4 regions of the Streptomyces sp. P3 genome follow, and region 3 is predicted to be linked to each of the others. Evidence: riboswitches for the same ligand, from Rfam matches in the RefSeq annotation. Region 3 holds a riboswitch; each other region holds the start of a gene.
The links. A riboswitch is a leader RNA that binds a small molecule or an ion and turns the genes downstream of it on or off. The one in region 3 is predicted to bind cyclic di-AMP.
Positions count from the first base shown of each region.

Region 1: it holds a riboswitch for cyclic di-AMP, as region 3 does, so the genes downstream of both, C6376_RS34880 (LysM peptidoglycan-binding domain-containing M23 family metallopeptidase) here and C6376_RS23070 (C40 family peptidase) in region 3, are expected to answer to the same signal.
Region 2: it holds a riboswitch for cyclic di-AMP, as region 3 does, so the genes downstream of both, C6376_RS10890 (M23 family metallopeptidase) here and C6376_RS23070 (C40 family peptidase) in region 3, are expected to answer to the same signal.
Region 4: it holds a riboswitch for cyclic di-AMP, as region 3 does, so the genes downstream of both, C6376_RS13165 (transglycosylase family protein) here and C6376_RS23070 (C40 family peptidase) in region 3, are expected to answer to the same signal.

Region 1 is NZ_CP028369.1:7,902,859-7,908,440, forward strand. Features, by position in the region: gene C6376_RS34875 (alpha-galactosidase) at 1-1,082, shown strand, start outside; cyclic di-AMP (ydaO/yuaA leader) riboswitch at 1,387-1,544, shown strand; gene C6376_RS34880 (LysM peptidoglycan-binding domain-containing M23 family metallopeptidase) at 1,549-2,514, shown strand; gene C6376_RS34885 (DUF6250 domain-containing protein) at 2,841-3,548, shown strand; gene C6376_RS34890 (SGNH/GDSL hydrolase family protein) at 3,675-4,460, shown strand; gene C6376_RS34895 (MBL fold metallo-hydrolase) at 4,984-5,582, shown strand, end outside.
Region 2 is NZ_CP028369.1:2,418,077-2,423,658, forward strand. Features, by position in the region: gene C6376_RS10880 (dihydrofolate reductase family protein) at 1-885, shown strand, start outside; tRNA gene C6376_RS10885 (tRNA-Met) at 957-1,030, shown strand; cyclic di-AMP (ydaO/yuaA leader) riboswitch at 1,346-1,512, shown strand; gene C6376_RS10890 (M23 family metallopeptidase) at 1,522-2,562, shown strand; gene C6376_RS10895 (aldo/keto reductase) at 2,725-3,669, shown strand; gene C6376_RS10900 (PrsW family glutamic-type intramembrane protease) at 3,745-5,202, opposite strand; gene trmB (tRNA (guanosine(46)-N7)-methyltransferase TrmB) at 5,324-5,582, opposite strand, start outside.
Region 3 is NZ_CP028369.1:5,103,677-5,109,258, forward strand. Features, by position in the region: gene bioB (biotin synthase BioB) at 1-259, opposite strand, end outside; gene C6376_RS23050 (8-amino-7-oxononanoate synthase) at 408-1,535, shown strand; gene C6376_RS23055 (DUF397 domain-containing protein) at 1,610-1,858, opposite strand; gene C6376_RS23060 (helix-turn-helix transcriptional regulator) at 1,868-2,740, opposite strand; gene C6376_RS23065 (ATP-binding protein) at 2,954-3,436, shown strand; gene C6376_RS23070 (C40 family peptidase) at 3,582-4,055, opposite strand; cyclic di-AMP (ydaO/yuaA leader) riboswitch at 4,059-4,270, opposite strand; gene C6376_RS23075 (hypothetical protein) at 4,608-4,913, opposite strand; gene C6376_RS23080 (ATP-dependent Clp protease proteolytic subunit) at 4,921-5,556, opposite strand.
Region 4 is NZ_CP028369.1:2,917,571-2,923,152, reverse strand. Features, by position in the region: gene C6376_RS13180 (DUF501 domain-containing protein) at 1-66, opposite strand, end outside; gene C6376_RS13175 (septum formation initiator family protein) at 92-568, opposite strand; gene eno (phosphopyruvate hydratase) at 687-1,982, opposite strand; gene C6376_RS13165 (transglycosylase family protein) at 2,539-3,243, opposite strand; cyclic di-AMP (ydaO/yuaA leader) riboswitch at 3,247-3,429, opposite strand; gene C6376_RS13160 (transglycosylase family protein) at 3,635-4,669, opposite strand; gene C6376_RS13155 (cytochrome P450) at 4,885-5,582, opposite strand, start outside.

The sequences.
Region 1 (5,582 bases), 2.8 Mb from region 3:
TGGTGGACGACGGCTGGTTCGGGGCCCGCACCGGCGACCACGCCGGGCTCGGCGACTGGCAGCCCAACCCGGACCGCTTCCCGAACGGGCTGAAGCCCCTCGCCGACTACGTGCGCGCCCTCGGCATGCAGTTCGGCATCTGGGTGGAGCCCGAGATGGTCAACCCGGACAGCGACCTCTACCGGGCGCACCCGGACTGGGTACAGTTCCAAACAGGACGAAAGCGGACGGAGTTCCGTAATCAGCTCATGTTGAACCTCGCGCGTGAAGACGTCCGGGAATACCTCTGGGAACAGCTGGACGGGCTCTTGTCCAGCGCGCCGATCGACTACGTCAAGTGGGACTTCAACCGCTGCTTCACCGACGCCGGCTGGCCGGACGACCCCTACCCGCAACGCCTGTGGGTGGACCACGTACGGGCCCTGTACGGCCTCCTGGACCGGCTGCGGGCGGCCCACCCGGGCGTCGCCTTCGAGTCCTGCTCGGGCGGCGGCGGACGAGTCGACCTGGGGATCATGAGCCGCACCGACCAGGTGTGGACCTCCGACAACACCGACCCGCTGGACCGGCTCGACATCCAGCACGGCTTCAGCCAGATCCACCCCGCCCGGGTCATGGCCGCGTGGGTCACCGACAGCCCCAACACGCAGCTCAACGGGCGGGTCAGCTCGCTGCGCTTCCGGTTCGTCAGCGCGATGGCCGGGGTGCTCGGCGTCGGCGGGGACCTCGCCGAGTGGAGTGAGGAGGAGCTCGCCGAGGCCCGCCGGTGGGTGGACCTCTACAAGGACATCCGGACGATCGTGCAGCAGGGCGACCTGTATCGGCTGCGTCCCCCGGCGGGCGGCCTGAGCGCCGTCCAGTACGTGCTCGGCGACGAGACGGTCGTCCTCGCCTGGCTCCAGGCGCAGCGGTTCGGCGAGCCCGTTCCGGCGCTGCGGCTGCGCGGACTCGACCCGACGGCGTCGTACGAATGCCGTGAAACTGGTGAAATCCACCGAGGTGCGGTGCTTCTGCATCACGGAATGGGCACGGGGCTGCGAGGCGACCTTGATGCGACGGTTATCCGACTGCGTCGCATCTGAGGTTTCTGTCCGAATTGGATTCTTCGTTCCAACTCGCTCTGGAACAGGAAAAGCTGGAGAAGCGTCACGTGAGCAGCGTCATATCCGTGACCGTACGTCGCCCGTCATGTTCACGTAATTCATGCGGATTTCCAGGGTGCTTGCGCCGAAAAGGCTGTTCTGATTCACGGAGCGTGACCGGGAATTCAGGCGGCGGATCAAGATAAAAGCCATCACCGTGCAACCTCTGCTTGTCCCTGTGCGTCCCGGTCGCTTACGTTCCACACCAATCCGGACGGACGCCCAATCCTGCCGCCGCCCGGAATCCGCACACTCACCCGTACACGGCAGGAGCGGGGGACCCACAGGCATCACCGCCTGTTCCGGTCCCGGAACAGGCTCGGGGTAAAGCCGCGTCCCGACGCGGCCGGACATCTCCAGTCCGCACCCGACAGCTCACCTCGCAGGCGCCGGAGAGGAATTCGTCATGCCCGCGAAGGGTAAGCACCGCCGTCCCAAGGCCCAGCGCCTCACCCGTTCCATAGCCGCCGCCGGAACCGGTGGTGCCGCGCTCGCCCTTCCGTTCATGGCCGCCTCCGGCGCCCACGCGGCAACTCCGGAGTCCGCGCCCCAGGGCGTCTCCCGGGCCGTCGCGCAGACGGTTTCCCAAAAGGCCGCGCCGACCGCTCCGGTGACCCGGAAGTCCGCCGCCACGACCTACACCGTGCGCTCCGGCGACTACCTCTCGAAGATCGCGGCCGAGCAGCACGTCGGCGGCGGCTGGAAGAAGCTGTACCAGGACAACCGTGAGGCCGTCGGCGCCGACCCCTCGCTGATCCACCCCGGCCTCAAGCTGTCCATCGGCGCGAAGGCCGCGTCCGGCGCCCCCAAGTCGTCCGGTTCGTCGTCTTCTTCGTCCTCGGCGCACTCCTTCGCGAAGTCCTCGAGGTCCGCGACGACCTCGAAGTCCCCGGAGGCGTCGAAGTCGTCGTCCTCCGGGTCCTCCGCGAAGGCGGCCGCCCAGGCCGCCGAGAGCAGCGCGAGCGGCTTCACCCTGCCCGTGTCCGGCGCGACCGTCGGCACCCCGTACCACCAGTCGGGCAGCATGTGGTCCAGCGGCTACCACACCGGCGTCGACTTCGTCGTCCCGACCGGCACCTCGCTGAAGGCCGTCGCCGCGGGCACCGTCGTCTCCGCGGGATGGGGCGGCGCCTACGGCAACCAGGTCGTCATCAAGCTGAACGACGGCTACTACGCCCAGTACGCCCACCTGTCCCAGCTCTCCGTCTCGGCCGGCCAGACCGTCGGCGCGGGCCAGCAGGTCGGGCTCTCCGGCGCGACGGGCAACGTGACCGGACCGCACCTGCACTTCGAGATCCGCACCACGCCGGACTACGGCTCGGACGTCGACCCGGTCGCCTACCTCCGCGCCCACGGCGTCTCCGTCGGCTGACACCGCCGACGCCCCCGCGCCCGACACGCAGCCCGAGGCCGGACCCCGATCGCACGATCCGGGGCCGGCCTTCGGCGTGTCCGGCGTGCGTGCGTCACGGACACCGCCGGCTCCGCTCATTCATGATCGTTCGATTGCGGTCCTGTGGCGTGTCCGGTCGCACCGTCGACAGGCGAGGCCGATACGGACACAGTGGTCCGGTCAGACGGCAAGCGCTTTCGGCGTCGGCCCGGGACCCGACGGACGCCGACCGGGCGTCTGCGCGGGGCCCGCCGCACACCGAAGCCGCCCCGCCGCCCCGGTCCCACCCGAAGGAGCCGCATCCCGTGACGACGACGCGCAGAGCATTCGGCACACTCGCCGCCTCCGCCGCCCTGGCCGCCCTCGCACCCGCGACGACGGCGAGCGCCGCGCCCCGCCGCCGGCGGCTCCTCGCCCACGACGACTTCCGGCACGGGCTCGGCCGGTGGGCCGTCGAGCGGGAGCAGGGCGGCACGGTCGCCGCCTCCTGCGGGAGCCTCGAGATCGACGTGCCCGCCGGCGCGACCGTCTGGTTCACGCGGCGGCTCGACGGGCCGTACGTCCTCGAGTACGTCGCCACGCCCGTGTCCGCCGGCGGCCCCAACGACCGCGTGTCCGATCTCAACAACTTCTGGAACGCCGTCGACGTCCGTTCCCCGGACGATCTCTTCGCCACCCCGCGCGGCGGCGCCCTCGCCGAGTACGACCACCTCACGACGTACTACGTGGGCTACGGCGCCAACGGCAACACCACGACCAGGCTGCGCCGTTACGTGGGCGAGCCGGGTGTGCGCCCGCTGCTGTACGACTACACCGAGCCGCTGCTCGTCGCGAACCGGCCGCACCACGTGCGGATCGTCTCCGACGGCTCGGTCGTCCGCTGGTGGAACAACGGCCGGCTGGTGTTCGACCACACCGACCCGGAGCCCTACACGAGCGGCCACTTCGCCTTCCGCACCACCTGGAGCCACTTCCGCATCAACGACTTCCGCGTGTGGTCCCTTGTTCCCTGATTGGCAAATTCTTTAGGCGTGGCTTTTCTCACCGACCGTCAAGCCCTGCCTACGGTCGCGTAGGTCACATTCGAAGGTGAATGATGATCTGCCGTGGCAGACGATTCGAAGAGTGACAACAGATCAGTGATCGGGTCGTACGTGGCGGTGGGGGACAGCTTCACCGAAGGCGTCGGCGACCCCGGCCCCGACGGGGCGTTCGTCGGCTGGGCCGACCGGTTCGCGGTGCTTCTCGCGGACCGGCGGCCCGAAGGCGACTTCACCTACGCCAACCTCGCGGTCCGCGGAAAGCTGCTCGACCAGATCATGGAGGACCAGCTCCCCAGGGCGGTGGAACTCGCCCCGGACCTGGTCTCCTTCTGCGCGGGCGGCAACGACATCCTCCGTCCCGGCACCGACCCGGACGAGGTCGCCGAGCGTTTCGAGCGCGCGATCTCGTCCCTGACCGCCGTCGCCGGCACGGTCATGGTGACCACCGGCTTCGACACTCGTGGCGTCCCCGTGCTGAAACACCTGCGCGGCAAGATCGCCACCTACAACGGGCACGTCCGCGCCGTCGCCGACCGGTACGGCTGTCCCGTGCTCGACCTGTGGTCCCTGAAGTCCGTGCAGGACCGCAGGGCCTGGGACGGCGACCGGCTCCACCTCTCCCCGGAGGGGCACACGCGGGTGGCCCTGCGCGCCGGGCAGGTCCTCGGCCTCGACGTGCCGGCCGATCCGGAGCAGCCCTGGCCGCTGCTGCCGCCGCGTGGCGCCCTCGACGTACGGCGCGACGACGTGCACTGGGCGCGCGAGTACCTGGTGCCCTGGATCGGGCGCCGGCTGCGCGGGGAGTCCTCCGGCGATCATGTGATCGCCAAGGGGACGCTCTCGCCGGACGACATCAGGATGCGCATCGCGGCCGTCGCGTAGCGGGTCCCGAGTCACGGCTCGCACCCGAGGAACGGCCGGCCGTGGGCGTCGTACGGCCGGCCGCTCCACCAGTGAGGTGGGCGCACGGGAGTGGCGCCGGGGAGGGACCGTCGGCCGGTGCTCGGATGACCGCACCCCCACCGTCCGCGCCGACACCTCTGCCTGAACGCCCCTCAGGCCGCACGCCCCTGTGAGGGGTGTGAGCTGCCGGCGATCGACTGCGCACGCGTGCCGTCGGGCGTGCAGGGCAAGCGGCGGGCTACGGCCCTCCCGCATCCGCCGCATCCGCAGAAGGCCGCTGCGGACGGCGCGCACGAGAGCGTCGACGACCAGGAAGCCCCGACGGCCGGTGACGTCGTCCGTCCAGGTCAGGGACAAACAGGGGGCGCCGGACACCCGGACCCCGGGACCGGGGCGTCACTGAACAGTGGGTCGGTATCGGGAGGTGGTACGAGGGCCGGAAACGCGTTGTCGGGGGAGGCGACCATAATGGAATGCCTCAGCGACTCCACCTGGAGGTACCGTGTCCGGTTTCCGTCCCCTGAGCTCCGGGCTCCGCGGTCTGCAGCCCGAGGCCTTCGGCGCGGATCCGAGCGGTGGGCGCCTGGCGCGCATCCGCAGATCGCCCCACTACAAGGACGGCGTCTTCCAGAACCCCGGCGGCCCGGCGCGCATCCGCCCCGCGGGTTCGATGACGGAGTTCGCCAAGGTCTTCTTCGACAAGGAGCAGCGCCCCCGGCGTGCTCCCACGGGCACCGTGCCGGTGCACGCCACCACCCTCGCCGACCTCGCCAAGCCGCCGGTCACCGGCCTCAGGGTGACCTGGATGGGGCACTCCAGCGTGCTCGCCGAGATCGACGGGCAGCGGGTGCTGTTCGACCCCGTCTGGGGCGAGCGCTGCTCCCCGTTCGCCTTCGTGGGACCCAGGCGGCTGCACCCGGTGCCGCTTCCGCTGGCCGCGCTCGGCCCGGTCGACGTCGTCGTCATCTCGCACGACCACTACGACCACCTGGACCTGCCCACCATCAAGGCGCTGGCCGGCACGGACACCCTGTTCGCGGTGCCGCTCGGCGTCGGCGCCCATCTCGAGCACTGGGGCGTGTCCGCCGGGCGGCTGCGCGA
Region 2 (5,582 bases), 2.7 Mb from region 3:
CTCAAGGTCACCGTCAGCGGCTCCGGTGACCTCGACCCGGCGGCGAACTTCTGGCACACGGGCGGCGAGAAGGCCGTGTACACGACCGAGAAGGGCGCCGAACGGGCCCGCGCGCTCGGCATCGCCGCGGACGTCGTCCCGCTCGGCCCCGAGCTGGACTGGCGCCGCCTCCTCACACACCTCCACGACGAGCTCGGCGTCCGGCGCCTCATGGTCGAAGGCGGCGGAACCGTCCACACCCAGCTGCTCCAGCAGGGGCTCGCCGACGAACTCCAGCTCGTCCTCGCCCCGCTGTTCGTGGGCGACCCCGACGCGCCCCGCCTCTTCGGGCCGGGCGGCTACCAGGGCGGACGGCTGCGGCTGGTGGAGACACGGCGCATCGAGGACGTCGTCCTGCACCGCTACGAGCCCACCGCCCCCGGCGCCGGACCGCTCGCCGCCGCGGCCGACCGGCACTGGCTGGCCCTCGCCTGCGAGCTGGCCGCCCAGTGCCCGCCCTCCGGCACGGCGTTCAGCGTCGGCGCGGTGATCGTGGCCGCCGACGGGACGGAGTTGGCCCGCGGGCACTCCCGCGAGGGAGGCGACCCGGTCGTGCACGCCGAGGAGGCGGCGCTCGCGAAGCTCGACCCCGCCGACCCCAGGCTGGCCGCCGCCACCGTCTACAGCAGCCTCGAGCCCTGCGCCCGCCGCTCCTCCCGCCCCGCCCCGTGCGCCCGCCTCATCCTGGACGCCGGCGTGCGCCGGGTGGTCACGGCGTGGCGCGAGCCCGACACCTTCGTGACGGCGGCGGACGGGACCGGCATGCTGGCGGCCTCGGGCGTCGACGTCCTTGTGCTGCCGGAGTACGAGGAGCGGGCGAAGGCCCCGAACCGGCACCTGGTGTGAGGCCCCGGCCGGGCCGCGACAAAGCCTGGTGCTGGGCGTCCCCCGGATGACGTACACTGGAGTCACAACGACGCGGGGTGGAGCAGCTCGGTAGCTCGCTGGGCTCATAACCCAGAGGTCGCAGGTTCAAATCCTGTCCCCGCTACTGAAGGCCGAGGGCCGGAATCCGAAAGGGTTCCGGCCCTCGGTGCGTTCGTCTCCATGGCGTGTCCACGCCCCTTCGTGACCCTTCGTGACCGGGTGGCCGCCCTGTGCGCCGTGCCTGGGCGGCCGCGTCTACGCGTGTGACTGGTGAGGCGCCCGGAACGAGGGTCAACTCGCCCGTTTTTCACCGCTGCTGGCCAGAAAGTCCAGGCCGGAATTGTTGTTGATCAAGAAGAACGGCTTGGAAACGCACCCCCGGGTCTATTAACGTTCGATAACGCAGCGCGGCCGTCCCAGCCGACACAAGAGTCGGCTCCGTGCGCACGCGCCGAATCCCGCAAGGGAACCGGGGAACCACCACCTTGGGGTGAATCACGCGGAAGCCTCCGTGAACTCGCAGAGTCCACGGCCGGTATACGCGCGTAGGAGACCTTCCGACTCCGAACCCGTCAGCTAACCCGGTAGGCGACGGAAGGAAAGGAGCGCGCCCGCGTGGCGTCCAACCCGCCTGCCCCCGAGGCCCCGTACGCGCCGGTCCAGCCCCCCACCGAGACCTTCGGCTACGGCGGCTACCGCACCGACGAGGGCCCCTGGGAGGAGTGGAACCCCACCGCGGAGTCCATTCGCCCGGTACGCGGCAAGCACCGCGTCGCCAAGCAGCGCGGCGGCGGATTCGCCCGCAGCTCCACCGTCCTCGGCGTCGGCGTCATCGCCGCCGTCAGCGCGGGCGGGATGGCCAGCGCCAACACCGGCAAGGCCCCGGTCTCCATCTCCATGCCGGACCTGCCGGGCGTGGGCTCGCTGATCTCCGACGACAAGCCCGCCCCGGAAGCCGCGCCCGCCCTGGCGAGCTTCGGCTCCGAGGCCGCCTTCGACACCGACGCCGACACCGACGTCGACCAGAGCGTCGCCGACGCCGGCGAGGCCCTGCGCAGCCGGATCATGGCCCAGGCCGAGTCGCAGAAGACCCAGGTCGAGGTCAAGGCCGCCGCCGCGGCCGCCAAGGCGAAGGCCGACGCCGTCGTCAAGGCCGAGAAGGAGGCGCTGGCCAAGGCCGCCGCCGCGAAGAAGAAGGCCGCCGAGGAGGCCGCCGCCAAGGTCGAGGCCGCGCGTCTTGCCGAGCTGGCCAAGCAGTACACGCTGCCGACCTCCTCGTACACCATCACCTCGACCTTCGGCCAGGCCGGCTCCCTCTGGTCCTCCGGCTACCACACGGGTCTGGACTTCGCCGCGCCGACGGGCACGCTCATCAAGGCCGTCCACAGCGGCACCATCACCGAGGCCGGCTGGGCCGGTTCCTACGGCTACCGCACCATCCTCACCCTGGACGACGGCACCGAGCTCTGGTTCTGCCACCAGTCGTCGATCAGCGTCAGCGTCGGCCAGAAGGTCGCCACCGGTGACGTGATCGGCCGCGTGGGCGCCACCGGGAACGTCACCGGAGCCCACCTCCACCTCGAGGTCCACGCGAACGGCGACGCCGACGGCATCGACCCGGCGGCCTGGCTGCGCAGCAAGGGCCTCAACCCCTGAGCCGTCCCTCGAGGAGGCCTGAGCCGTCCCTCGAGGAGCTCTGAGGACCATCGAGCAACGGCAGCCCTGACGGCCACCCCCGACGTCAGGGCTGCCGCTTGTTCACCTGTTCTTCGTGTCACGCGAGGAATGGCGTGCCTGCCGCGTCCGTTGAGACGAAGCATGACTTCTCTGCGCACCCTCGGTTCCTCGGACCTCGAGATCTTCCCCCTCGCCCTCGGCGGCAACGTCTTCGGCTGGACCGCGGACGAGGCGGCCTCCTTCGCCGTCCTCGACGCCTACACGGCCGCGGGCGGCAACTTCGTCGACACCGCCGACTCCTACTCCGCGTGGGTCGAGGGCAACGGCGGCGGCGAGTCCGAGACCGTCATCGGCAGGTGGCTGAAGGCCCGCGGCAACCGCGACGACGTCGTGATCGCCACCAAGGTCAGCCAGCACCCCGACTTCCCCGGTCTGTCCGCGGACAACATCAAGGCCGCCGCCGACGCCTCCCTGCGCCGTCTCGGCACCGACCACATCGACCTCTACTACACGCACTTCGACAAGACCGAGGTGCCCGTCGAAGAGATCGTCGGCGCGCTCGACGAACTGGTGAGGGCGGGCAAGGTGCGGCACATAGCCGCCTCCAACATCTCGCCCGCACGCCTTCAGGAGTCCCTGGAGTTCTCCGACCGCGAGGGCCTCGCCCGGTACGTCGCCGTACAGCCCCACTACAACCTGGTCTCCCGCGACACCTACGAGGGCGGCCTCCAGGACCTCGCCGCCCGCTTCGGCCTCGCCGCCGTCCCGTACTTCGCGCTGGCCTCCGGCTTCCTCACCGGCAAGTACCGGCCCGGCACGACGGTCGAGAGCGCCCGCGCCGGCGGCGCCGCCAAGCACCTCGACACGGCCCGGGGCCGCAGCGTCCTCGCCGCGCTGGACGAGATCGCCCGCGCCCATGACGCCCAGGTCGCCACGGTCGCCCTGGCGTGGCTCGCCGCACAGCCGACGGTGGCCGCTCCGATCGCCTCCGCCCGCACGGCCGAGCAGCTCCCGGCGCTGATGGCGGTGGCCGACCTGGAACTGACCGAGGCGGAGGTCACCCGCCTGACCCAGGCATCGGCGTGACCTGACCGGCGCGTCCGGGCTGTCGGCCTGACCGGCTCGGCGCGTCCGGTGCGTCGGCCCGCGTGGGGCGTCCGGCTACTGGTGGGGGTTGGCCGCGGGGTGGGGGCCCGGCGGATACCCGTATCCGTGCCCGTGTCCGGGCGGGTTGCCGGGCTCGTACCCGTACCCGTACCCGGGTGTGTGGCCGTTCCGGTGGCCGTATCCGGGGGCGGGCGGCCGGCCGCCGTAGGTCGGGCTCTGGCCGTACGCCGGTCCTTGCCCGTATCCCGGGCCCGGGCCGTACGCCTGGCCCTGGCCGTACGCCGGGCCCTGGCCGTACCCGTACGTCCCGTACGTCGGCCAGGGCGGCGGGGGCATCCGCACCGGAGGGGCCGTCATGCGGGCCGCGTGGTCCAGGGCGGGCCGGGCGACGTCCTTGCGCCGCCACAGCTCGTTCAGCAACTCCCGTTCGCGGACCAGGAAATCGGCGCCTGCCCGCCCCTGCCGGCCGCGGTGGCGCAGGAACGCGAGGGATGTCGCGTACGCCTCGTACTGTGCCACGACACGGGCCGCGGGCCTGCCGAGGTGACGTCCGGCGTACACCCTGGCCAGCCGCCGGGCCCGCATCGAGCCGAGCGCGAACGGTTCGGCCGGCGCGATCCAGCCGGCGGCCGCGTAGACGGGCAGCTCCTCGCGCACCGTGCGCAGCTCGCGCTGGCGCGTCCACACCACCAGCCAGGTCAGCAGCCCGAACGCGGGCACCATGATCGCCGCGTACACCGCGAGGAACCCGAGTTCGCCGAACGACGAGGAGCCGTTCCACAGGGCGTGCATGCCCATCGCGAGGAGCAGCCCGGACAGCGGAAGCAGCACGCGCCGTGCGTGCCGGCGCTCCCCGGAGAGCGCGGCGACGCCGAAGCCGATGCCGGTCAGGACGGTGAACAGGGGGTGCGCGAACGGCGACATGACGACGCGCACGAAGAAGGTCGCGGCGGTGACGGAGGCGATGCCGCTGTCGCCCGTGAGCTGGTCGGTGCCGAAGGCGGTGCCGAGGTAGAGGATGTTCTCGGTGAAGGCGAAGCCGGTGGCGGTGATGCCGGCTATGACCACGCCGTCGACGATCCCGGTGAAGTCCCGCCTGCGGAAGAGGAAGACGAGCAGGACGGCCGCGGCCTTGGCGGACTCCTCGACGACCGGCGCTATGACGGTCGCGCCCAGGGTGTCCGCGCCGGACGGGTCCGCGGTCGCGGTGGCTATCCATCTGGTCGCGAAACTGTTGGCGATGATGGCTATGAGCGCCGCCGCGCACGCGCCCCAGGCGAAGGCGAAGAGCAGGTTCCGCCACGGGCCGGGTTCGACCCGGTCGAGCCACCGGAAGGCGGCGACGAGCAGCGGTACGGGCAGCACGGCGAGCCCCAGCCCCACGAGGAGGCCCTCGGTGCCGGTCTGTTCGCGGACCAGGGCGAGGATGACCAGCCCGGACAGGGCGAGCAGGGTGATCAGCGCGCCGTACCGGACCCACCTGTGCTGCCACCAGTGAGGCTGCCGGAGCACACCGCCCTCGGGCTCGCGGCCGGGGTGCGGCGGCTGCGGCGGACTGGGCGGAAACGGGGAACTGATGGCCACGGCATCGACCCTAACGAGGGAGGGGACTGTGGTGGAGGGAATTGTTCGGTCAGTGATCCCCGTGCTGGACGCGATGCTGTACGCGCCGGAACAGCAGATCGTTCACCACGTGACCCTTGTCCAGCCCCTGACCCTCGAAACGGGTCAGCGGCCGGAAGTCGGGCCGGGGCGCGAACCCGCCGTCGGCCCGGGTGTTCTCGAAGTCGGGGTGCGCGGTCAGCACCTCGAGCATCTGCTCCGCGTACGGCTCCCAGTCGGTCGCGCAGTGCACGAGCGCGCCGGGCTTCAGCCGTGTCGCCGCCAGGTCG
Region 3 (5,582 bases):
AGGTGTACTTCAGGATGCCGGCCGTCGAGCCCAGCCGCTGGGAGCAGTAGGAGCAGTCCTCGGGGCACAGGCCCGACTTGAGGTTGACGAGGTAGTTGAGCTTCACCCGTCGCCCGAACCAGTGCCGGCGCACCTTCCCGGCCGCGGCCACCACGTCCATCACGTCGTCGTCGGAAGTGGCGAGGACGGCCAGAGCCTCCTCGCGGGTCGGCAGCTCGCGCCGAAGCCCCTTGTCCACCAGCGTGTTCAGCAGGTCCATGAGAGCCGATCCTGTCTTACGCACCCGGTCCGGGCCAAGGTAGGGATCACACAACACACCCGGTTCGACGTGTGGGTATTGCCACACCGTGGGTGGGCGGCCCTACCGCTAGTGTCTGTCCGCTACCTACAAAAGCACCGGAGGACCCATGGCGTTCGGCTGGATCGACGAGCAGGCGGAGCTGCGCCGCCGGGCCGGACTCGTGCGGACGCTGCGGCCGCGTCCCGCCGACTCGCCGCTGCTCGACCTCGCCAGCAACGACTACCTGGGTCTGGCCCGTCATCCCGAGGTCGTCGAGGGGGCCGCGGCCGCCGCCCGCACCTGGGGCGGCGGCGCCACCGGCTCGCGCCTCGTCACCGGCACCACAGAGCTGCACGGCGACCTGGAGCGGGAACTGGCGGACTTCTGCGGCTTCGAGGCGGCGCTGGTCTTCTCCTCCGGCTACGCGGCCAACCTCGCCGCCGTCACCGCGCTGGCCCCGCACGGCTCGCTGATCGTCTCCGACGCCGGCAACCACGCCTCGCTCATCGACGGCTGCCGGCTGGCCCGCGGCGCCGTCCAGGTGGTCGGCCACGCCGACCCGGAGGCCGTGCGCAAGGCGCTCGGCGCCCACGAGGGCCCGGCCGTGGCCGTCTCCGACGCGGTCTTCTCGGTCGACGGCGACGCGGCCCCGCTGGCCGGCCTCGCCGCCGCCTGCCGGGAGCACGGCGCCGGCCTCGTCGTCGACGACGCCCATGGACTGGGCGTGCTCGGGGACGGCGGCCGGGGGACCGCGCAGGCCGCCGGTCTCGCGGGCGCCGCCGACGTCGTCGTGACGCTCACGCTGTCCAAGTCGCTCGGCAGCCAGGGGGGCGCCGTGCTGGGCCCCGCGCGGGTGATCGAGCATCTGGTGAACGCGGCCCGCACGTTCATCTTCGACACGGGGCTGGCCCCGGCGGCGGCGGGCGCCGCGCTGGCGGCGCTGCGGCTGCTGCGCCGGGAGCCGGGGCGCGCGGCACGCGCGCGTGCGGTGGCGGGTGAACTGCACGCGCGGCTGACGGCCGAGGGCCTGGAAGCGGTGCGTCCCGACGCCGCCGTCGTCTCGGTGCGGGCGCCGTCCCCGGAGGAGGCTCTGCAGTGGGCGGCGGACTGCCGGGCCGCAGGTCTGGCCGTGGGCTGCTTCCGTCCTCCTTCCGTGCCCGACGGCATCTCGCGCCTGAGGCTCACCGCCCGTGCAGACCTCTCCGGGGCCGAGCTGGAACGTGCTGTGCGGGTGATCGGCGAGGCACGGCCATGAGTCGGCGGGACACGGCCGCCACGGGTGGGCGAGACAGGGCCGTGGGTCGCGGGTGACGGGTGGGGGGCGCCCCGTCAGGTGCGGCGTGGTCCGCGGAGCGAGGCGGTGAAACCCGTCCAGCTCTCGGGGGAGAAGAGCAGGGCGGGACCGGCCGGGTCCTTGGAGTCGCGTACGGCGAGCAGACCGGCCCAGGGGCCACGGTCCGGCCGGGCGGTCTCGACGCAGTTGTTGGCTCCCGTGCTGTAGCTGCTGCGCAGCCACCGCACCTGCGGGAGACGGTCGGGATCGGTACGGGAAGGTACGTTCCGCGGTACTGCGGACATGGTGCCTCCTTACGCGCCGTCGGCGATCGCGGCGATGTAATCCGATGATTCCCCGGGCGAAAGGGCGTGCGCCCGAAGGGCGTTGAAGGCCTGGGCGTAGGCCTGGAGGTCTTCTTTCCGTTCGAGATAGAGGCTACTCGTCAAGTGGTCGAGAACAACCACATCCAGATCAGAAGTGCGCGAAAATGAGAAGATAACGAAAGGGCCGGTTACCCCGATATGCGCACCCGCGGTGAACGGCAGCACCTGAAGGCTCACTTGCGGCAAACGGGAGGCCTCCGCCAGCCGTCGCAGTTGTCGCGCCATCACCTCGGGGCCGCCCACCTCGCGGCGCAGCACCGACTCGTCGAGCACCGCGCTCAGCTCCAGCGGCGGCTGTGCACGCAGCACGTCCTGGCGGGCCAGCCGCACCTCCACCAGGGTGTCCAGCTGGTCCTCGTCGAGGCCCTCGACGGCGGCGCCGGTCACCGCGCGCGCGTACTCGGGCGTCTGCAGCAGGCCCGGCACCACGGTCGTCTCCAGGGTGCGCATCGCGCTGGCCTGGGACTCCAGGCTGATGAAGTCCCGGTAGGCCGGCGGCAGCACCCCACGGTAGGCGTGCCACCAGTGGTCCCGGCCGCCGCCACCGCCGGCGTCGGAATCGGCGCCCGCCAACGCCAGCATCAGCTCCCGCAGGTGCGGATCCGCCACACCATAGGCGTCCAGGAGTAACCGCACATCGGCCGATTTCGATCCACTGACGCCGGTCTCGATGCGGCTCACCTTGGACTGGTGCCACCCGACGAGCCGGGCCGCATCACCACTGGTGAGACCCGCCTGGGCGCGTAAAGCGCGCAGTTCGGCGCCCAGCTTGCGGCGGCGCACCGCCGGTCCGTGCTGCACGGGCTCCTCCTTACTCCTGACAGGCCGGCCAAATACGCTCTGTCGTCGCAGAGTTCACCGCATCGGGCGACAGATATATGCACATCCTGGTGGATCGCCACCCGTGACCGGCGTGGTGATGGCAGTCTGGCGAAGAAGCACCAGTCCGGGACCGTACTCGAACCATCCACACCGTGTCGGGCTCCGGTCCCGTGGGAAAGGGACGACGTCGCCATGGCAGACCACCTGGAAGCAACCCTCACTCTGCCGAGCGATCCCGCCTCGGTCTCCACGGCCCGGGCCTTCGTGGCCGGCGCCCTCGGCGAGTGGGGCCTGCCCGCGGACGCCGAGGCGGCCGACACCGTCCGTCTGATCGTCTCGGAACTCGCCACCAACGCCGTACAGCACACCTTCGGTCAGTCACCCACCTTCACGGTGGACCTGGTCCTCGACCGCGAAGAACGGCTGAGCATCGGCGTCACCGACAGTCATCCGCGCTTCCCGCAACGACTGCCGGCCGCCGTCCAGCAGGACAACGGCCGAGGCATGGTGATCATTCGCTGGCTGACCGCGGAGGCCGGCGGCAGACTCAGCGTGCGGCCCACCCGGGAGGGCGGCAAGACGGTCGTCGTCGAGCTCCCGTGGACCGTCCCGGTGGCGGAGCCGGCTGCCGGGGTCCTGGCGGTCCCGGCGGAGGGTGAGCTCCCGGGGCGGTGAAGGCGTGTCAGGACGCCCCGCACGGCCCCGGGAGGTCCGGTGGGCCCCAGTGGGCCCGACGGACCCGGCGAGACCGCCAGATCGGCGCTCAGGTCCCGGCGGACCCGGCCGTACCCGGCGGACCCGCCAGATCAGCGTCTGGGCCCTAGCGGACCCGGCCGTACCAGACGCTCTTGGTCCAGATCTTCTGCAGCTTCACCACGTCCCCGGTCTTCGGCGAGTGCCAGATCTTGCCCTTACCCGCGTAGATCCCGACGTGGTATACGTTCGACCCCGAGTGGAAGAACACCAGGTCGCCCGCCCTGCGGCTGGACGCCGAAATGTGCTTCGTCTTGTTGTACTGCTGGGCCGCCGTCCGCGGCAGACTCTTGCCCGCCTTCTTGAACGAGTACAGCGTGAGCCCCGAGCAGTCGAACCTCTTCGGCCCGGTGGCCCCGTACTTGTACGGTGCACCCTTCTTGGAGGCCGCGACCTGCAGCGCCTTCGTCGCCGGTGTGGCGGCCGCGGCGTCCGGAGCGAGCCCCGGGACCACGACCGTGCCGCCCACGGCGGCGATGGCGAACGCCGAGGCCGTACCGGCCCGGGCCATGAGCGACGGGACACGATTGAGCGCAGTCATGCGCAACCCTTCGTCAGCCGCCTGTGAAGGATGACCTGTCGGATTCGGGCTGGCGAAGTTGCCCGGCCGCGTCAGCGGCTTCACCCCAAGGGCTGCTCGGCCCGGTCATGGCGTGACCGTTCCGGCGACCCGTCGTGCCTGGGTCCTCCACTCCTGCCGATGCACTCCTGTCGACCGGTCATCCGGGAGGCGGCAGGACTCGGCGTCCACCCGGACCGCCCCGCCGCTTGTGGCGGGGGCTTGTCGTCAGACAGGGATCTTGGCCCACTGATGTCCGAAAATCCCAATGGAACCGGGGATTTGTGGGGTTACTCACCACTGGGCCGTTCAGGTGAACACTCTGACGGATGATCAGTTATCGAGCCCTCTCGAAGCCTCCCACCAGCGACGATGCCTTCCGGTCCGCCCGAGGAGCGCCCTTCTGCGCAACTTCTGGACGTCCGGGGGAACAGGCGAGGTTCTGCCGAACGGGGGTACGCCTTCCGGGTCGTTTCGACGCCGGCCCGGACGTCACGTCGGGGCCGGAGTCGTGCGGACCGGTGCCGCCCCGGATCAACTCCCGGCGAGCGGCGGCAGTGTGACGCGCGCCGTGCGGCGCTCCCCGTCCAGGACGCGCAGCGCCCGCGCGAGCGTCGGCGCGTGCAGCTCGCTCTCGCCCCGCTGGTGCATCAGTGTCAGCGCGTCGCGCAGCGCGGTCGCCTTGCTCACCAGTGCCTGGGCGGCGCGCAGTCCGCGGTAGGTGTCCCCGTGGTGGGCGGGGTTGATGCGGCCGAGCATGTCGACCACGTCGAGGTATCCGTCGATCAGCTCGGCCTCCGCGCGGGTCAGCGCGGGCAGCGGCGGCAGTTCGGGCACCATCGCGGGCTCACCTCCCGCCCTGCGCCCCGGCGGACGCCTTGCGGCTCGGGACGATCCCGTCCACCAGGCCGTACGCCACCGCTTCCGGGGCGGTGAGGAACGTGCCCCGCTCGATGTCCGAGGTCACCTGCTCCGGCGTCCGCCCGGTGTGCCGCACGAGCATCCCCTCCAGGGCCGCACGGGTGCGGGCCAGCTCCTCGGCCCGGAGGGCCAGGTCACTGGCCTGGCCCTCGACGGGTTCGGGCAGCGACGGCTGGCGGACCGTCATCCGCGCCCCCGGCAGGGCGAACCGCTTGCCCGGCGTGCCCGCGGCCAGCAGGACCGCGGCCGACGTGCCCGCCTGCCCCAGACACGTCGTCGACACGGCGCAGGTGACGAACCGGATCGTGTCGTACAGGGCCGTCATGGCACTGAACGAGCCGCCGGGGGAGTTGATGTACAGCGCGATGTCCCGGTCCGGGTCCCTGTGCTCGAGGTACATGAACTGGGCCGTCACGTCGTTCGCCGAGACGTCGTCGACCGGGGCGCCCAGGAAGACGATCCGCTCCTCCAGCAGCTTCGCGTACGGATCCATCGTGCGGTGCCCCGAACTCGTCCGTTCGGTGAACTCGGGCAGGACATGGCGGGCGGACGGTCGCTGCATGGGTGCCCCCTCCTTCTACGTCTGGC
Region 4 (5,582 bases), 2.2 Mb from region 3:
CTTGAAGGCCTCGACGTCCGCGTCGGTGGGCTCGGTGCGCGGAGTGGTCGGCGGGGGCGTCTGCATGCCTGTCTTTCCATCGGTCGGTCGGTCAGTGGTCGGAGGCGTCGGACTTGTCGACCCCGTCCCAGACGTTGGAGTACCAGGGGCGGTCGGCCCCACCGAGGTCGGCGCGCGAGCGCCTCGCGGCGTCCGGGTCGACGACGACGAAGCCGGTCTCCCCCGGCAGTACGTAGTGCAGCCGCAGCCGGATCTGCTGCTCGGCGTACGCGTCGTCCTGCCAGCGCGCCTTGAGGTCGCGCAGCTGCTCGACGCGCTCGGCGGCCTGCTGCTTCTCGCGCTCCAGGTCGGCGATCTCGGCGCGCTGGGACACGTACTGGCGCATCGGGTAGGCCAGGGCCACGATCAGCGTGCACAGGACGAGCGCCAGCAGGGCCGCGCGGCCGGTGAGGCGGGAGCGGCGGGCCTGGCGCTTGGTCTGCGAACGGTAGACACGGGCCGCGGTCTGCTCGCCGAGCAGCTTGATCCTGGTCGCGGTGGAGAAACGGTCCCGGTCCTTCACGGCCATGTGCTGCGCCTCCCGTCTCCCACGTGCGTACGTCCCCGCACACGGTACGGGACCGAGTACGGGGACGTTCGTGCGACTGGCTAGGCCTTACCCCGGGTGGGGTCAGCCGTTGCCGCGCTCAGTGGTTCGCGGAGCGGAACCGCGGGAAGGCGGAGCGGCCCGCGTACACCGCGGCGTCGTCGAGGATCTCCTCGATGCGCAGCAGCTGGTTGTACTTGGCGACGCGGTCCGAGCGGGCCGGGGCGCCGGTCTTGATCTGACCACAGTTCACCGCGACGGCGAGGTCGGCGATGGTGACGTCCTCGGTCTCGCCGGAGCGGTGGGACATCATGCACTTGAAGCCGTTGCGCTGGGCCATCTCGACGGCGTCCAGGGTCTCGGTCAGCGAGCCGATCTGGTTGACCTTGACGAGCAGGGCGTTGGCGGAGCCCTCGTCGATGCCGCGGGCCAGGCGCTCCGGGTTGGTGACGAAGAGGTCGTCGCCGACGATCTGGACCTTGTCGCCCAGCTTGTCGGTGATGACCTTCCAGCCGGCCCAGTCGTCCTCGTACAGCGGGTCCTCGATGGAGACGAGCGGGTACGCGGAGACGAGCTCCTCGTAGTACTCGGTCATCTCGGCGGCCGAGCGGGACTTGCCCTCGAACTCGTACTTGCCGTCCTTGTAGAACTCGGACGCGGCGACGTCGAGCGCGAGCGCGATCTGCTCACCGGGGACGTAACCGGCCTGCTGGATGGCCTCGATGATGAGGTCGAGCGCGGCGCGGTTGGACTCCAGGTTCGGGGCGAAGCCGCCCTCGTCGCCGAGGCCGGTGGACAGGCCCTTGGTCTTCAGCACCTTCTTGAGGGTGTGGTAGACCTCGGCGCCCCAGCGCAGGGCCTCGGAGAAGGACTCCGCGCCGATCGGGGCGATCATGAACTCCTGGATGTCCACGTTGGAGTCGGCGTGCGAGCCGCCGTTCAGGATGTTCATCATCGGAACGGGCAGCAGGTGCGCGTTCGGGCCGCCCAGGTAGCGGAACAGCGGCAGGTCGCTGGCCTCGGAGGCGGCGTGGGCGACGGCGAGCGAGACGCCGAGGATGGCGTTGGCGCCGAGCGAGCCCTTGTTGTCGGTGGCGTCCAGGTCGAACATGGCCTGGTCGATCAGGCGCTGCTCGGTGGCGTCGTAGCCGACGAGCTCCGGGCCGATCTGCTCGATGACGGCGAGGACGGCCTTCTCGACACCCTTGCCCTGGTAGCGGTTCGGGTCACCGTCGCGCAGCTCGATGGCCTCGAAGGCACCCGTGGAGGCGCCGGACGGAACGGCGGCACGACCCGTGCTGCCGTCGTCGAGGCCTACCTCGACCTCGACCGTGGGGTTGCCTCGGGAGTCCAGGATTTCCCGGGCTACGACGACGTCGATGGACGGCACGAGCATCTCCTTCATGGGATGTGACGCTGAAAGTGCGCGGCGCGTGGCCTTGCGCCTAGAGCCTAACCGCCTCCGGGGCGTCGGCCACCGACCGACCGTCCCGTGGACGGACTGACCGTACACATTGTTCCTGTCCGGAACAAAGCGGCTGGGGAAAGCGGCCCGAAAGGCCGGGAAAACACCACGCGGCCCGGGAGGCCGACGGCCTGACGGACGGCTGCCTGACGGGCGGCTGCCACAGGACCCGAAGGAACGGAAGGACCGCAAGGACGGCGGCCGGGAGGCCCGGAGGCCGGAAGTGCAGCGGCCGGAAGAACGTCGGCCGGGAGGAAAGCGGTCTGGAGAACGCCGGCCGGGAGCGCGGCGGCTGGACGAACGACGGCCGGAAGAGCGGCGGCCGGGAGCGCGCCGGCCGGAAGAGCGCAAGAGAAAACCCCGTCCCGGTGCGTACGGGGGAACACGCACCGGAACGGGGGGCTCGTGGGGACGGGGGGCCGTCACGCGGTTCTCAGGGTGCCGACCTTCATCGGGAGGGCACGGTGGCCGCGTCGGCAGCCGGCTGTCACTTCAGGTGCAGCTGCTGACCCGGGTAGATGAGGTCGGCGTCCTGGACGATGTCCTTGTTCAGCTCGAACAGCTTCTGCCAGCCACCCTCGACCTTGTGCTTCTCGGCGATGGAGCTGAGGGTGTCGCCCTTGACGACCTTGTACTCGCCGTCGCCCTTCTTGACCTTCTTGCCGGTCGGGGTGGTGACCGTCTTGGACTTCTTGGCGGCCGCCGGACGGTCGGTGGAGCGGGAGCTGCTCTTCTGCTCGGTCGAGCGGGAGCTGCTGCCGCTGTCCGACGAGCCGGAGGAGCCCGAGTTCGAGGAGGCGGCGCTGCCGCCGTCGTAGGAGGCGCCGGACAGACCCTTGCCGCAGACCGGCCAGGCGCCCTTGCCCTGGCCCGCGAGGACCTTCTCGCCGATGGCTATCTGCTGGGCCTTGGAGGCCTGGTTGGCCTGCGAGGCGTACTGCGTGCCGCCGTACGCGGCCCAGGTGGAGGACGAGAACTGCAGGCCGCCGTAGTAGCCGTTGCCGGTGTTGATGGACCAGTCGCCGCCGGACTCGCACTGGGCGACCGCGTCCCACTCGGAGGCGGTGGCGGCGGAGGCGTTGCCGGCCGCCAGCAGCGGTGCGGCGATGGCGACGCCGGTGACGCCGGCCAGAGCGGCGGCACGGGTGGCCTTGGACGGACGGCGGTGCTTGCCCTTACCGGAAAACAGCATGGTGGATCCCCTCACCGACGCCTGCGAGGTGAGCTGTCGGGTTCGGGCCGTGTGAGTTGCCCGGCCACTCCTCCGCCGGAGACTTCCGCTCCGTGGAGGTGTGGCTTCACCCCAAGCCGCTCCGGTGACTTCCCGGTTCGGCACTTACCTTGGGTCCCCCGCTCCTGCCTACGGCGCTTGACGCGACGACTGTTCCCGGGCAGCCGCTGGCAGGATTCGGCGTTGCGACGGCCGGGGCTCGGGTTGCCGAGCGGTCACGACCGTAGACACGCGATCCGCGGAATTTCAAAGACGATCAGGGCTTCTGAGACTCATCCCACACTTTCACCAAAGCGGACATTCACCGCGAAGTGTGACGTGAACTCCCGCTGATTTTCTTGGGCTTTGCGCCCTATTGGACCCCTGTGTCGAGGGTCTGACCGGGAGCGATGTCGCTCGGATCGGCGCCGATGACGTCCTTGTTCTCGGCGTAGAGGGCACGCCATCCGCCGTGGAGGCCAAGGGAGTCGGCGATGGAGGCGAGGGAGTCGCCCTCCTGGACCACATAGGTGGCCGCGGCGTGCCGGCCCGCGGAGGCGGTGGACGCACCGCCCGCCTCGATGTCGGCACCCTTGGCCGCCGGCTCGTCGGCCGTGGTGCCGCGATGGCGGCCGGAGCCGAGGGAACCGGTGTCGACGAGGTTCCAGGAACCCGCCTCCTGGCCCGACTTGTCCGGGTTGACCGCTTCCGGTGTCCCCGTGGGCGAGCCGTCGGCCGCCCGCGGGCCTCCCTGACGGCCGGCGCCGTCGGAGTCGCCCGTGACGGCCGATGGTGACGAAGGGGACGAAGGTGACGCCGAGGGTGAACTCGTGGAATCACCGGACGAGTCAGGCGAGTCGGACGACCCGGTCGAACCGCTGGAGTCGCCGGAGCCGGTCGAGCCGCCGGAATCCGAGGAGCTCGACGAGCCCGACGAACCCGACAACCCCCTGGACAGGTCGGACAAACCCGAGGAGCCGGATGATTCCGACGAATCGCCCGCCACTCCGGTGTCCACGGCCAGCGCGCCGTTCTCCTTGGTGAGCCCGGAGGTCAGCCCGCACGTGCCCCACGCGCCTACGCCCTTGGCCGCGAGCACCTTCTGCGCCACGGCGATCTGCTGGTTGCGGCTGGCCAGGTCGGGGCTCGCCGCGTAGTCGAGTCCGCCGTAGGCGTTCCAGTCCTGCTGGGTGAGGCTCAGGCCGCCGGACTCGCCGCCGACTCCGTCGGCACTCCACGAGCCCCCGGTCTCGCACTGCGCCACCTTGTCCCACACCGTGCCGTCCGCGGCGCTCGCGCCGGAGGCGGCGAACAGCGGGATGGCGATGGCGGAGCCGGTCACCCCGGCCGCGACGAGCAGCGCGGGGGCCTGGCGGGGGCGACGGTGACGACCGTTCCCGGAGAGCATGCGAGGGCCTTTCTCTGGACAGCAGTGCCGGCGCGGGCGAGTGAGCTGACGCGTCGCGCTGACGAGTGAACGTATCGGCAGACGATCACTTGTCACAAGTTAATGCCGCGCAGATCACGTGAAGATCACAGACTTGAGGATCGGTCACCTTTGCTTCGCCACATGGTCACAATCCGCTGACGTCCGGTCAGACCCGCACCGCTGTGACGGAACCGTCAGACGCCGGAGCGCGGGCCGGACACCGGGGCGAACTCGACCGGCAGCGTGCGCAGGCCGCGCATGATGAGGCCGCCGCGCCACCTCAACTCGGCTGGTTCCACCGCCAGTCGAAGGTCGGGAAGCCGGGTGAGCAGAGTGGCCAGCGCGGTCTGGCCCTCAAGCCGGGCCAGCGGGGCGCCCAGGCAGTAGTGGATGCCGTGGCCGTAGCCGAGGTGCTGGTTGTCACGGCGGGCGAGGTCGAGGGTGTCGGGGTCGGTGAAGCGGGCCGGATCGCGGTCGGCGGCGGCCAGCACGACGAGGACGGGATCGCCGGGCGCGATGTCCTGGCCGCCGATGACGACCGGCTCGGTCGCGAACCGCCAGGTGGCGAGTTCGACGGGCCCGTCGTAGCGGAGCAGTTCCTCGACGCCGGTGGCGAGCAGGGCGTGGTCGCCGCCGTCCTCCGTGAGGGACCGCTGCAGGGCCTCGCGCTGGGCGGAATGGGTCAGGAGGGCGTACATGCCGTTCCCGATGAGGTTCACGGTCGTCTCGAAGCCGGCGAACAGCAGGATGAAGGCCATGGCGGCGGCCTCGTTCTCCGTGAGGTGTTCCCCGTGGTCAAAGGCGCGGATCAGACCGGAGATGAGGTCCTCGCCCGGGGCGGGTTCGGCGGGGAGTGCGGCGCGTTTGCGGTGGATGAGCTCCAGCAGGTAGC